2 regions of the Luteipulveratus halotolerans genome follow, and region 1 is predicted to be linked to the other one. Evidence: riboswitches for the same ligand, from Rfam matches in the RefSeq annotation. Region 1 holds a riboswitch; the other holds the start of a gene.
The links. A riboswitch is a leader RNA that binds a small molecule or an ion and turns the genes downstream of it on or off. The one in region 1 is predicted to bind cobalamin.

Region 1 (7,386 bases):
CCGACCACCACGACCGTACGAGCGTCCTTGTGCTGCAGCAGAACTCGCTGCGCGTCGGCCATCTGCGTCGGACGGGCCCGCGAGCGCGGGTTGTAGATCGCGAGCACCAGATCGGCCGCCGCGATCGCGGCGAGCCGCTGCTCGACCACCGTCCAAGGCTTGAGCCGGTCGGACAGGCTCAGCACCGCGAAGTCGGCTCCCACCGGCGCTCCCGCACGGGCCGCGACAGCCTGCACTGCGGACACCCCGGGCAGCACGCGGACGTGCACTTCGTCGTACGCCGGGTCGCTCGCCTGGGCCTCGAACACCGCCGCGGCCATCCCGAAGACCCCGGCGTCCCCGCCGGAGACGACGGCGACGCGTTCGCCGGCGAGCGCGAGGTCGAGTGCGTGCCGGGCACGGTCGACCTCGACGGTGTTGCCGCTGGCGTGGCGCCGGAGACCGGGCCGCTGTGGCACGCGGTTGACGTAGGGCGCGTAGCCGATGACGTGCTCGACGTCGGCGAGCGCCTCGGTCACCTCGGGGGTAATCCACCGGTCCGGTCCGGGACCGAGACCGACGACGAGCAGCTCGGCGCGGATCTCGTTGTGCTGCAGGGGTTTCGGTGCTGACTCGGCGTGGCGGGCGCGCGACGGTGCGCTGTCGCCGTCGACCAGGATGATCGAGAAGTACGGCACTGTCGCCGGGTCGACGTCGGCCACCGGCAGGCGCCGCTCACGACCGGTCGTCGCGCGCTCGACATAGACGGCGTGCTCCAGCCTGCCCGCTGACTCCAGGGCGCGGCGTACGGCCGGGAAGGTGCGGCCGAGCTTCATGATGACCGCCGCCTCGGTGTCGGCGAGCCGGCGCGCGAGCTCGGCCTCGGGCAGCGTGCCGGGCAGCACGGTGAGGACGTCGGTCTGACGCATCAGCGGCAGCGCGGCGGTCGCGGTGGCACCGGCCATCGACGTGACGCCGGGGACGATCTCGACCCGGTGGTGGAGGCTGATGCGGTCGTGCATGTACATGAACGACCCGTAGAACAGCGGGTCGCCCTCGGAGAGCAGCACGACGTCGCGGCCCGCGTCGAGGTGAGCGATGAGACGGGCGGCCGAGTCGGCGTAGAAGTCCTCCATCGCGCCGGCGTAGCCACCCGGGTGATCGGTGGTGCCGGTCGTGACCGGGTAGACGAGCTCTTCCTCGACCTGCCCGTCGAGCAGGTCGGCGACGATCGCCCGCGCGTTGGACGAGCCCGGCCGACCGGAGTGGTAGGCGACCACGTCGGCCGCGTCGATCAGCCGAGCAGCCTTGAGCGTCAACAGCTCCGGGTCTCCTGGACCGACGCCGACGCCGTACAGCACTCCACCCTCACTCATCGGACGCTCGCCCCGATCTCGTCGTCCTGGGCGAGAGCGTTGAGCGCGGCGACGGCCATGGCCGACCCGCCGCGCCGACCGCGGACGACGAGGTGCGGCACGCGCGGCTCGTACGCCGCCAACGCGTCCTTGGACTCGGCCGCACCGATGAACCCGACAGGTACGCCGACCACCGCCGCCGGGCGCGGACCGCCGTCAGCCATGAGCTCGAGCAGGTGGAACAGCGCGGTCGGCGCGTTGCCGATGGCGACCACCGCGCCGTCGAGCCGGTCACCCCACAGCGACACGGCCGCCGCCGACCGTGTCGTCCCGAACTCCTTGGCCAGCAACGAAACTCGCTCGTCTCGCAGCAGGCAGAGCACGTCGTTGTCGCGCGGCAGCCGGGGACGCGTGACGCCGGAGGCCACCATGTGCGCGTCGGTCAGGATCGGGGCGCCGGCCTGCAACGCCGCCCGTGTCGCGGTCATGAAGTCGTCGGTGATCCGCAGGTCGTGCGTGAGGTCGGTCTGGCCGCATGCGTGGACCATGCGCACGGCGACCTTCTCGGCGTCTGCCGGCAGGTGCGAGCTGTCGGACTCCGCGCGGATCGTCGCGAACGACTGGCGATAGATCGCAGCCCCGTCGGTCTCGTACTCGTAGCGGCGGGTAGGCGGCTTCACTCAGGCATCCTTCGGGCGGTCGGGCAGGTTGACGGCGATGACGCCTCGCCAGGGCGTGACGACGAGTTCGGTTGCAGCAGAAGCAATCTCGCGCGCGATCTCACTCTTGATCACACCGTCGGGCGCGGCATGGTGCGCAGACCAACGGCCGTTGTCCTGGCGGATCGCACCGTACGCAGGTCGCTCTCCCGAAGGCGGTGTCCACGGCGTCACGGGTACGAGCTCGGTCGCCAGCTCACGGACGTGCCACGCGGCCGTCGGCCCGTCACCGCGCACGGCGAGGAAGCGGTGCGCGAGGTCGAGCAGCGCGGGCACGACGTCGGCGAGCGGCACCTCGCGGTGCGCCGCTCCGTCGACCAGGAGGAGCGCCCGGCTCGCGTCGAGCGCGATCGCGCCGACGTCGTACGACGAGCCGGCGACGTCACCGCGGCCGTCGTCGAGCAGGAGCAGGAACTTGCCGGGCAGCGCGGCGAGCGTGTCGTCCGCCAGCAGGGCTGCGTCGAGGTCGGCGAGCACCGGGCGCAGATCGGCGCGACCACCCGTGAGCCCGGTGAGCGGCGTACAGACGATGTTGCGGACGAGGTCGTGGGAGCGTCGCGGGAGCAGCCCCGCCGCGGCCAGTCGGTCGGCGGCGGCGGATGCGCCGGTCACGCCGCGGATCTGCACGTTGGCCCGTGACGTGAGGTGCAGGTCGCCGTCCCCGAGCTGGTCGGCCACATCGGCGAGCGCCGCGAGTGCCGCGGCGCTCACGCGACCACCGGGCAGGCGTACGCGCAGCAGGTCGCCGTCGTCGGCTCGCCAGGGCCGGGTGATCCCGGGGCAGCGGTCGGAGCGGGTGCGCGTCACGGCGCACATGCTCGCACGAGATCTGTCGGCGCCATCGGCGATGATGGGTCGCATGGTCTCGCTCGCTGCCTGCGCCGGTGTCGCACTCATCGCTCTCGGCATGGTCCTGACGCCCGGGCCCAACATGATCTACCTGGTCTCCCGCACGATCAGCCAGGGCCGCGGCGCCGGACTGGTCTCGCTCGGTGGCGTCGCGGCCGGCTTCGGGTGCTACCTCGCGGCCACCGTCGCCGGTCTGTCGGCCCTGTTCCTGCACGTCCCGCTGGCGTACGACGTGGTCAAGGTCGCGGGTGCCTGCTACCTCGCGTATCTCGCGTGGACGATGCTGCGGCCGGGCGGCCGGTCGGCGTTCGAGGTGCAGGCGGTCGAGCGCCACAGCCGCGCCCGGCTGTTCGCGATGGGCTGGTTCACCAACCTGCTCAACCCCAAGATCGCGCTGATGTACGCCGCGCTGCTCCCGCAGTTCGTCGACCGCAGCGCCGGCCCTGCGTGGGGACAGCTGCTGCAGCTCGGGCTCGTCCAGATCGCCATCGCCCTGACGGTCAACGGCCTGATCGTTCTCGGTGCCGCCCGCCTGTCCGGCTGGTTGAAGCGGCGACCGCGGGCGATGCAGGTCCAGCGCTGGGTGTCGGGCACCGTGCTCGGTGGGTTCGCCGTGCACCTCGCGCTCAGCCAGTCACCCGCCAAGGCCTGACCGGCCGCGGGGTAGCCTGAGCGCGCACGTCCTCGCGGACTTCAGGAACCCGGTGCGACTCCGGGGCGGTTCCGCCACTGTGATGCCGGCGCTCACCAGCGCCGACCAGCCAGACACTGGCCGCGAGGGCCTCCCATCACTACGGGGCGCGAACCCCGCGAAGGAGCTCACCGGCGATGACTCGCATCCTGCTGCTGTCCACGTCCGACACCGACCTGCTGTCCGCGCGCGCGAGCGGTGCGGCGTACGACCTCGGCAACCCGTCCCGTACGCCGGTGGAGACTCTCCCCGACCGTCTCGCCGACGTCGACCTGGTGCTCGTCCGCATCCTCGGCACAGCCCGGACCTGGCAGGACGGCCTCGATGCGATCACCGCCTCCGGCACGCCGACCGTCGTGCTGGGTGGCGAACAGCTGCCCGACGCCGAGCTGATGGCGCTGTCGACGGTGCCGGTGGGCATCGCAGCGCAGGCGCACACCTACCTCGCGCACGGCGGTCCGGCCAACCTCGCGCAGCTGCACGCGTTCCTGTCCGACACGGTGCTGATCACCGGTGAGGGCTTCGAGCCCCCCGCGGCGATGCCGACCTGGGGCTGGCTCGACCGGCCGACCGCCGACCGCGACCTGCCGCGCATCGGCATCCTCTTCTACCGGGCTCACGAGAGCAGCGGCAACGCCCAGTTCGTCCACGACCTGGCCGACTCGATCGACGCCACGGGCGAGGCCGTCGGGCTGCCGATCTTCTCGTCATCGCTGCGCAGCGCCCCCGATGACCTCATCGAGGCGTTCGGCACGCTCGACGCCCTGATCGTCACGGTGCTCGCGGCCGGTGGCAGCAAGCCCGCGACCGTGAGCGCCGGCGAGGACGACGAGGCCTGGGACGTCACCGCGATGGCCGCGCTCGACATCCCGATCCTGCAAGGGCTGTGCCTCACCTGGTCGCGCGAGGACTGGGCCGGCTCCGACGACGGCGTCTCGCCCCTCGACTCCGCCAACCAGGTCGCGATCCCCGAGTTCGACGGCCGCATCATCACGGTGCCGTTCTCGTTCAAGGAGATCGACGAGGACGGCCTGCCCGGCTACGTCACCGACCCCGAGCGCTGCCGCCGTCTCGCGGGGATCGCGGTCTGGCACGCGCGCCTGCGCCACGTCGCTCCGGCCGACCGCAAGGTCGCGCTGATGCTGTCGGCCTACCCGACCAAGCACAGCCGCATCGGCAACGCCGTCGGCCTCGACACCCCCGTCACCACGATCCGGCTGCTGCGTGCGATGCGCGAGGCGGGGTACGACCTCGGGTCGCCCGGCGACATCCCGGGCCTCGAGCTCGACGACGACACCGAGGCCGGCAACGCGCTCATCCACGCGATGATCGACGCGGGCGGCCAGGACGAGGAGTGGCTCACCCAGGCGCAGCTCACCGAGAGCACCGTGCGCATCAGCGCCGACGCCTACCGCGCGTGGACCGCCGACCTGCCCACCGACCTCACCGACGCGATGCGCGAGACGTGGGGCGAGGCACCCGGCGAGCTGTTCGTCAACGACGCCGGCGAGATCGTCCTGGCCACGCTCCAGGCCGGCAACGTCGTCATCATGATCCAGCCGCCCCGCGGCTTCGGCGAGAACCCCGTCGCGATCTATCACGACCCCGACATGCCGCCGTCGCACCACTACCTCGCCGCATACCGTTGGCTCGAAAGGGATTTCGGCGCTCACGCGGTCGTTCACCTCGGCAAGCACGGCTCGATGGAGTGGCTGCCCGGCAAGAACGCCGCGCTGTCCGCCTCGTGCGCGACCGACGCCGCAATCGGCTCGATGCCGCTGATCTACCCGTTCCTGATCAACGACCCCGGTGAGGGCGCGCAGGCCAAGCGCCGCGCGCACGCCACCATCGTCGACCACCTCATCCCCCCGATGGCGAGGGCCGAGTCGTACGGCGACATCGCCCGCCTGGAGCAGCTGCTCGACGAGCACGCCAACATCGCCGCGATGGACCCCGCCAAGCTGCCCGCGATCCGCGCGCAGATCTGGACGCTCATCCAGGCGGCCAAGATGGACCACGACCTCGGTCTCGACGACCGACCCCACGATGCGGAGTTCGACGACTTCCTGCTGCACGTCGACGGGTGGCTGTGCGAGGTCAAGGACGCCCAGATCCGCGACGGCCTGCACGTCCTCGGGCAGTCGCCCACGGGTGAGGCGCGGGTGAACTTGGTGCTGTCGATCCTGCGCGCCTCGCAGGTGTGGTCCGGCCAGGCAGGTGCCCTGCCCGGTCTGCGAACTGCGTTGGGGCTCAAGGAAGGCGGCGCCGACGCACGCACGGTCGACGCGGTCGAGCAGCACGCGCGCACGCTCGTGCAGGCGATGGAGGACGCCGACTGGTCGCCCTCGGCAGCGGCGACGGTCGTCGCCGAGCACGCACCCTCCGCAGATCCCGACGTACGCCGGGTGCTGGAGTTCGCAGCCACCGAGGTCGTCCCGCGGCTCGCCCGCACGACCGACGAGCTGACCAACGTCCTGCACGCTCTCGACGGCGGCTACATCCCGGCCGGTCCGTCCGGCTCTCCCCTACGCGGCCTGGTCAACGTGCTGCCGACCGGTCGCAACTTCTACACCGTCGACCCCAAGGCCGTGCCGAGCCGGCTCGCGTTCGAGACCGGCCAGCAGCTCGCCTCTTCGTTGATCGAGCGTTATGTCGCTGACACGGGCGACTACCCGCGCTCGGTCGGGCTGTCCGTCTGGGGCACCTCGGCCATGCGCACCTCTGGTGACGACATCGCAGAAGTGCTGGCGCTCATGGGAGTTCGGCCCGTCTGGAACGAGGAGTCGCGCCGCGTCACCGACCTCCAGGTCGTCCCGCTCGACGAGCTCGGCCGGCCGCGCATCGACGTGACCGTACGCATCTCGGGCTTCTTCCGTGACGCCTTCCCCCACGTCGTCGCGATGCTCGACGACGCCGTGCAGCTCGTCGCGGCCCTCGATGAGCCGCTCGACCAGAACTTCGTGCGAGCCCACGCCCAGGCCGACCTCGCCGAGCACGGCGACGAACGGCGTTCGACCACAAGGATTTTCGGCTCCAAGCCCGGTGCGTACGGCGCGGGCATCCTGCCCCTGATCGAGGCCGGGTCGTGGCGGGACGACAAGGACCTCGCCGAGGTCTACACCACCTGGGGCGGCTACGCCTACGGCCGCGGCCTCGACGGCGTACCGGCTCAGGACGACATGCGCACCTCGTACAAGCGCATCGCCGTGGCCGCCAAGAACACCGACACCCGCGAGCACGACATCGCCGATTCCGACGACTACTTCCAGTACCACGGCGGCATGGTCGCGACGGTGCGCGCGCTGACGGGCGCCGAGCCCGCCGCGTACATCGGCGACTCGACCTCGCCCGACGTGGTCCGTACGCGATCGCTCGACCAGGAGACCTCGCGCGTCTTCCGCTCTCGTGTGGTCAACCCGCGCTGGATCTCCGCGATGCAGCGGCACGGCTACAAGGGGGCGTTCGAGCTCGCAGCGACGGTCGACTACCTGTTCGGCTACGACGCCACCACGGGTGTCGTCACCGACCACATGTACGAGACCCTCGCCCAGACGTATGCCCTCGACGAGACCAATCAGCAGTTCATGCGTGAGGCCAACCCGTGGGCGCTGCGCGGCATCGTCGAGCGCCTGCACGAGGCCCACGAGCGACAGATGTGGGCCGAGCCCGAGCCGGGCACGCTGGAGGCTCTGCAGCAGGTCTACCTCGAGCTCGAGGGCGACCTCGAAGACCGTGACCAACGATGAGCACGGTGCACGTCAGCGTCATCGGCATCGGCTGCGGCAGCCCGGAT
Region 2 (7,386 bases), 600 kb from region 1:
AACGCTTCTGGTGTCACGCCCTTCTCCTCGGAGTAGCCGTAGCCCCAGCCCGCGACCATCACGTCCGGGCGCTGAGCCACGACCGTCTCCAGCGACGGGTACTCAGGAGCGACGACCTTGAGCGAGTCGACGGCGGCGCCGTAGTGCTTGCGCAGCAGAGCCTTGTCACGCCCGATGCTGCTGACGGCCGCGACGCGGTCCTGCGCTTTCAGGGCGAGCACCATCGAGATCAGGTTGCCGTCGTTGACGAAGAGGCGCTGGGCCGGCTTCGGGAAGGACGTCTGCTCCCCACAGCTGCTGACGGTCACTCGTGCACCGGCGGCTCGGCCGGCCTGTCCGGCGTCGGTGGAGGAGCATGCCGCGAGCAGCAGGACGGACGCGCCGGCGAGGGTGGCGGTGAGGCGTCGGTTCATGTCAGGTCCTCCAGGAGCAGGTGGGTACGGCCGGTGACGGGATGGGTGACGTGGGCGGCGGCGACGCCGAACACCTCTGCGACGAGGTCAGGGGTCAGTACGTGCGCGCCCGGGCCGACCGCGTGGGCGCGGCCGTCGTGCAGCACGAGCACCCGGTCGAAGCACGCGAGCGCCAGTCCGAGGTCGTGCACCGCCGCGACGGTCGTACGGCCGAGCGCCCGGACCGTACGCAGGAGGTCGAGCTGGTGGCGTACGTCGAGGTGGTTGGTGGGCTCGTCCAGGACGAGGACGCCGGTGTCCTGGGCGATGCCTCGTGCGAGCCACGCCCGTCGCATCTCGCCGCCGGAAAGCGTTGCGCACGAACGGTGCTCAGCGTCCATGAGGTCGACGTGATGCAGCGCCTCACGTACGGCGTCGCGGTCGTCCGGGCCGCCGCTGGACCAGGGAGACCGGTAGGGCGTACGGCCCAGACCGACGAGCTCACCGACCAGCAGGTCGGCCGGCAGCGCCGGGTCCTGGTCGACGAACGCGATCCGCCGCGCGCGGTCTCGCGCGGCCAGGAGGTGCACGTCGAGGCCGTCGACCTCGACCTGCCCGCCGGCCGCCGGGAGGAGACCGCTGAGCGTGCGCAGGAGGGTGGACTTGCCGCTGCCGTTGACGCCGACGACGGCGAGCATCGAGCCGGGCTCGACGTCGAGACTGACGTGGGAAAGGACTGTGCGACCCCCGACGGCGCACGACAGGTCACGGGTGCACAGGGCGCCGGCGCTCATACCGCGGATCCGTAGCTGTAGCGGCGCCGCCCGAGGAGCAGGAGGAAGACCGGCGCGCCCACCAGACCGGTCACGACGCTGAGGGGCAGCTCGACCGGACGCACGACCACCCGCGAGAGCACATCGACCCAGATGAGGAACGCCGCTCCACCGAGCGCGGCCACCGGCAGCAGCACCCGATGGCGGGCGCCCACCACCAGGCGCCCGAGGTGCGGCAGCACCAGCCCGACGAAGCCGATGCTCCCCGACACCGCGACGAGTACGCCGACGAGCGCCGAGGACAGGACGAACAGGGCCCGACGGAGGCCGTCGACGGGTACGCCGACCGCGCGGGCACCGTCCTCACCGGTGGTCAGCGCGTCGATCCAGGACGACGCGAGCAGCAGTGCTGTCGTCGCGACGACAGCGACCGCGGGCAGCCAGACCTGCGCCCACGTCGTACCGGAGAGGCTCCCCAGCAGCCAGAACAGGACCGACTGGGCGCCCCGGTCGTCGCTGCGCATCACCAGGAAGCTCGCGACCGAGGAGAACGCCGACGACATGACCACGCCCGTGAGGACCAGGCGCAGCGGGGTGAGCCCGCCCTGGGCGCTCGCGATCCCGAAGACGAGTGCCGTGGCAGCGAGCGCACCGAGCAGCGCGCCGGCGGAGAGGGCCCACGTGCCGAGCGCGGCCAGCGCGCCGGTGGTGATCACGGCCGTCGCGCCGACACTCGCGCCGGAGGACACCCCGAGCAGGTACGGGTCCGCGAGGGGGTTGCGGACGAGGGCCTGCACCGCTGTGCCCGCGACGCCGAGGCCGGCGCCGACCACCAGAGCCTGCGCCGCGCGCGGCGCCCGCAGCTCGACCACGATGAGGTCGACCGTCGGGTCCGGGCCGGGGCTCAGTCGCAGGCGGTGGGCGAGCACGTCCCACACCGCACTCGCGGCGATCGGCTCCGAGCCGAGTGCGAGCGACGCGCAGGCACCGGCAGCGCAGAGCACCAGCAGGACGCCGAGCACGGCCAGCATCCGGGGCCGACGACGCTCACGCTCCGGCGCGGGCACAGGCGGTCGCAGTTCAGGACGAGGGCGACCGAGTGCGTCGACGACGCGCCCAGGCGCCGACACGAGGTCGGGCACGCAACGGCTCTTTCATCCGGAGCCCGATCGCGAGGCTCGTGGTCGATGACATGAGCCGGCAGGTCTTCGGACTCGGGATCACTCAGACGGAGCGCCTTCCCGGACTCTCGTCCAGTGGCGTTGTGCTCCGCCCGTCACCCACACCGCTGCGCGTCAGCTCCGGAGTCTCACCGGATTCCCTGGCACCGTTCGTGGTACGACCAGCTCGCCGGGAACGCTATCACCGGCGACCGGCTCACGAGACGGCGTACGACGCGAGCTCGGCCTGCAGCGTCGGCGTCACCTTGGCGTGGACGCGCGTGCCGTCGCCCTGGTGCTCGGTGCTGAGGATCTCGGCCTCGTCGTGCAGGCGGCTGAGCAGGTCACCACGGTCGTACGGCAGGAGCACGTCGACGCGGATGTCGGGTCGTGGCAGCTCACGGGCGACCAGCGCACGCAGCTCGTCGATGCCGTCGCCGGTGCGGGCCGAGACCGCGATGCTGTGCTTCTCGGCGCGCAGGATGCGATCGACGACGTGCGGCTCGGCCAGGTCGGCCTTGTTGACGACGATGACCTCCTTGACCGCGTCGCCGCCGACCTCGGCGAGCACCTCACGCACGGCGCTGATCTGGGCCTCGGGGTCGGGGTGGCTGCCGTCGACCACGTGCAGCACCAGGTCGGACTCTGAGACCTCCTCCAGCGTCGAGCGGAACGCCTCGACGAGCTGGTGCGGCAGGTTGGCGACGAACCCGACGGTGTCGGCCAGCGTGTAGAGGCGGCCGTCCTCGGTCTCGGCGCGACGCACGGTCGGGTCGAGGGTGGCGAACAGCTGGTTCTGGACGAGCACGCCCGCGCCGGTGAGACGGTTGAGCAGCGAGGACTTGCCGGCGTTGGTGTAGCCCGCGATCGCGACGCTCGGCACGTGGTGCGCCTTGCGGCTGTGCCGCTTGGTGTCGCGCGAGGTCTTCATCTGCGCGATCTCCTTGCGCAGCTTGGCCATCCGGCTGTTGATGCGCCGCCGGTCGAGCTCGATCTTGGTCTCACCAGGACCGCGCGAACCCATGCCCTGACCGCCGGCCGCCTGGCCACCGGCCTGCCGGGACATCGACTCACCCCAACCACGCAGGCGCGGCAGCAGATAGCTCAGCTGGGCGAGCTCGACCTGCGCCTTGCCCTCCTTGGACTTGGCGTGCTGGGCAAAGATGTCCAGGATCAGCGCGGTGCGGTCGATGACCTTGACCTTGACGACGTCCTCGAGGGCGCGCCGCTGGCTGGGCGCGAGCTCGGTGTCGGCGATGACGGTGTCGGCGCCCTCGTCGATGACGATGTCGCGCAGCTCCTGGGCCTTGCCCGCACCCATCCAGGTGCCGGGGTCGGGCTTGTGGCGACGCTGCAGCACCCCGGCCAGCACGGTCGAGCCGGCCGTCTCGGCGAGCGCGGACAGCTCGCGCAGGGAGTTCTCGGCGTCCTCGGCGGTGCCGTCGGTCCAGACGCCCGCGAGCACGACGCGCTCGAGGCGCAGCTGGCGGTACTCGACCTCGGTGACGTCCTCGAGCTCGGTGGACAGGCCCTCGACGCGGCGCAGGGCTGCGCGCTCCTGACGGTCGAGCTGCTCGCCGTCGAAGTCGTCGACGATGAAGCCGGACTCGTCGTAGCGAGGGTCGAGGTCATCGGCCTCGGACAGGGCTTCGGCGCGGGTGCTGAGCAGGTGATCGTGTGCAGTCATGTTCTCCCTAGAGTCGCATGAGAGAACGCTGTGGGCGATCCGATTATGCCGAGCAGCACGCCGACGGGCCCCGTGCGGACGCCGTGGGATCAGGAGATCCCGAAGTCCTGGACCCAGGCGCCGTCGCCGTAGCCGTCGCCGACCGAGCCCCCGTCGTACCCCACCCCGATGCGGTTGAACGAGCAGTTGAGGATGTTGGCGCGATGACCCGCGCTGGACATCCACGAGCGCATCACGGCCGCTGGTGAGGCCTGACCGGCGGCGATGTTCTCGGCCGCTGCGAACCCGTCGTATCCCGCGCGGCGCATGCGCTGGAACGCGGTCGACCCGTCGGAGCCGGTGTGCGAGAACGACCGGTGACGCACCATGTCGGACGCGTGACCGTCGGCAGCCCGACGCAGTGCCTGGTCGGTGCGCACGGGGCCGCACCCGGCCTTCGCCCGCTCGGCGTTGGTGAGGCGCACGACCTCGGCGCGCACGTCACGACCGGGCGCTGGCTCGTCGCTGGTCCGGCTCGAGCTGCTCGAGCTGGTCGAGGGGCTCGGAGTCGTGCTGCGAGTCTCGCGCGCCGTCGAGGAACGCGATGATCGGGAGCTCGGGGTCGCCGTCACGGGCTCGGCCCGCTCGGCGACCGGGATCGGCGGCGGCGTCGCAGTGACCGTCACGACGGTCGGCGTGGCGGTGATCGGAGTCGCCGGCGAGGTCGTGGCCGAGTCGGTGCGCGACGGACTGGCCGTGGCCGGCGGCAGATGGTCGAGCCCGGTATGCATCTGCGAGCTCGCCCTGCGTCCATCGAGGCCGCCCCACAGCACGAAGCCACCGGCCGCGCCCAGCACGAGCACGACCGCGGCGGCCAGCAGCGGCGCAGCACCTGATCGCCCGTGCGCGTCCCGTCGTGGTCGCATCAGGTACGCCCGCGCCCTCGCTCGGTGGTCAGCCGATCACGCTAGCGGCCGATCACCGCCTGCGCGGCCGAACGGGCCAGGCGATCATCACTGCGGCGAGAGGTCCTTGGACCAGAGCACCGCGCCTGTTGCGTCACGCAGGCTGGCGGTCAGCAGGCCGGCGTCGTCGATCTGCACGTGCCCGAAGAAGTGCGCCTTGCCGGTGCGGGGCGACTGGTTGGCGTACGACGCCCCCTTGGCGAAGACGACCTCCGGACCGAACGTCGCGTCCATCGGGCTGGGCGCGAACGCCCCGGCCGAGATCGGTCCGGCCACGAGCTCCCAGAAGGGGGTGAAGTCGGTGAAGGCCGCCCGCGACGGGTCGTAGTGGTGCGCAGCGCAGTAGTGCACGTCGGCCGTCACCCAGACGACGTTGCGGATGTCGTGGCGCTTGATCTGCTGCAGCAGGTAGGCGATCTCCAGCTCGCGGCCGAGTGGCGTGCCCGGGTCACGGTTGGCGACGCTCTCCTGGTCGACCGGCCCGTCCGGGACGATGATGCCGAGCGGCAGATCGGCCGCGATGACCTTCCAGGTCGCCCGCGAACGACGCAGCTCACGGATCAGCCACTCGGTCTGCTCGTGGCCGAGGATCGCGGTGCGATGGGTCTCGAGCCCGGAGGTGTTCGGGCTCTTGAACGTGCGCATGTCCAGGCACATCACGTCGAGGTGGCGGCCGCGCGTCACCTTGCGGTAGATGCGGTTGCGGCCATCGGTCGTACGCCGGCCGCGCGCGTCGTCGTCACCGATCGGCTGCCACTCGCGCCAGGCCTGCTTGGCCCGCGCGGCGAGCACGTCGACGCGACGCTCGGTGTAGCGCTCGTCGGTGAGGACCTCGCCCGGGTACCAGTTGTTGAGCGTCTCGTGGTCGTCCCACTGGGCGAGGAGCGGCACGTCGGCGTACATCGCGCGGATGTTGGTGTCGAGCATGTTGTAGCGGTGCCGTCCGCGGTACTGCCCGAGTGTCTGCGCGACCTCGGCGACCTCGGGGATGACCAGGTTGCGCCAGACCTGACCGTCGGGCTCGGTGACCGACTCGGTGATCGGGTTGTCGGCGTAGATCGTGTCGCCGGAGTGGATCATGAAGTCCGGCCGCAGCGCGTGCATCGTGCGGTAGCCGGTCATGCCGCCCAGGTCGGGGTTGATGCCCCAGCCCTGGCCCGCGGTGTCACCGGTCCACACGAAGCTCTGAGCGCCCTTCATCGGCGCGGTGCGCAGATGCGCGATGCCCGACTCGCCCAGGTGGCCGTCGCGCCCCTCGAAGGTGAGGCGGACGTCGTAGTCCGTGCCCGGACGCAGGCCGTGCAGCGTGATCTTGGCGGTGTGGTCGGTGTCCGGGGTCGCCCACGGGCCGCGGATCACCTGACGCGAGCGCCCGCGTCCGACCTCAGCCACCAGCCGGCCGACGCGGTCGGCCCGCGCCCACACGACCCCGCCGTTGGTGGTGACGTCGCCGGACATCACACCGGAGGTGAGGTTCGGGCGCCCGGTGACGACCAACGGCGCAGCGGCGACACGGCTCCCGCCGAGCGTGAGAGCACCGGCGCCGGCGAGGGCGCCTCCGAGCAAGGTCCTGCGCGTCAGATCGGCCATGCGTCGCATGCAACCGGGTCGTGGTGGCCGCCCGGGGTGCCGTCCGTGACGAGCGGGTGAACGTCGGTCAGATCCAGCCGTGCTCGCGCGCGGCGTGCGCCGCCTCGATGCGGTTGCGGGTGCCGGTCTTGGCGATCGCGGCCGACAGGTAGTTGCGCACGGTGCTCTCGGACAGGAAGAGCGATCCGGCGATGTCGGCGACCGTACGCCCGTCGCGGGCCTCGGCGAGCACGTCACGTTCGCGTTCGGTCAGCGGGTTGGGCCCCGCGCGCAGAGCGGCTGCGGCGAGGTCAGGGTCGACGACGACCTCACCGGTGTGCACCCGTCGGATCGCGTCGGCGAGGTCCTCGACCGGCCGGTCCTTGACCAGGAAGCCGCGCACGCCGGCATCCATCGCCTGACGCAGGTAGCCGGGGCGTCCGAACGTCGTGACGATCACGACCTTGCACTCCGGCACCTGCTGGGCGAGGTCGGCCGCCGCGTCGAGCCCGCTGCGACCGGGCATCTCGATGTCGAGCACGGCGATGGTCGCCCGGTGCTCCACGGCGGTCGGCACGATCTCGTCGCCGCGCCCGACCTCGGCGACGACCTCGATGTCGTCCTCGAGGCCGAGCAGCAACGACAGCGCGCCGCGCATCATCGCCTGGTCCTCGGCGAGCAGCACCGTGATCGGCTCACTCATGCGTCGGCCCGCTGACGCTCGACGGGCAGCTCGACGACGAGCCTGAATCCTGGTGGGGATGCGTCGATCTCAAGGGTTCCGGCCATCTGCTCGACGCGCTCCTGGAGCCCTTGGAGGCCGTGGCCGGTGGCCGGCGAGCCACCCCGCCCGTCGTCCTC

Region 2: another riboswitch for cobalamin. It lies ahead of VV01_RS06155 (FecCD family ABC transporter permease); the one in region 1 lies ahead of cobN (cobaltochelatase subunit CobN).

Annotation. Positions count from the first base shown of each region.
Region 1 covers NZ_LAIR01000002.1:565,722-573,107, reverse strand. The annotation lists gene VV01_RS03235 (precorrin-2 C(20)-methyltransferase) at 1-1,355, opposite strand, end outside; gene VV01_RS03230 (precorrin-8X methylmutase) at 1,352-2,014, opposite strand; gene VV01_RS03225 (precorrin-3B synthase) at 2,015-2,860, opposite strand; gene VV01_RS03220 (LysE family translocator) at 2,913-3,554, shown strand; cobalamin riboswitch at 3,573-3,693, shown strand; gene cobN (cobaltochelatase subunit CobN) at 3,731-7,339, shown strand; gene cobF (precorrin-6A synthase (deacetylating)) at 7,336-7,386, shown strand, end outside.
Region 2 covers NZ_LAIR01000002.1:1,167,272-1,174,657, reverse strand. The annotation lists gene VV01_RS06165 (ABC transporter substrate-binding protein) at 1-413, opposite strand, end outside; gene VV01_RS06160 (ABC transporter ATP-binding protein) at 410-1,186, opposite strand; gene VV01_RS06155 (FecCD family ABC transporter permease) at 1,183-2,307, opposite strand; cobalamin riboswitch at 2,348-2,527, opposite strand; gene hflX (GTPase HflX) at 2,543-4,012, opposite strand; gene VV01_RS06145 (CAP domain-containing protein) at 4,102-4,917, opposite strand; gene VV01_RS06140 (alkaline phosphatase D family protein) at 5,005-6,546, opposite strand; gene VV01_RS06135 (response regulator transcription factor) at 6,614-7,228, opposite strand; gene VV01_RS06130 (sensor histidine kinase) at 7,225-7,386, opposite strand, start outside.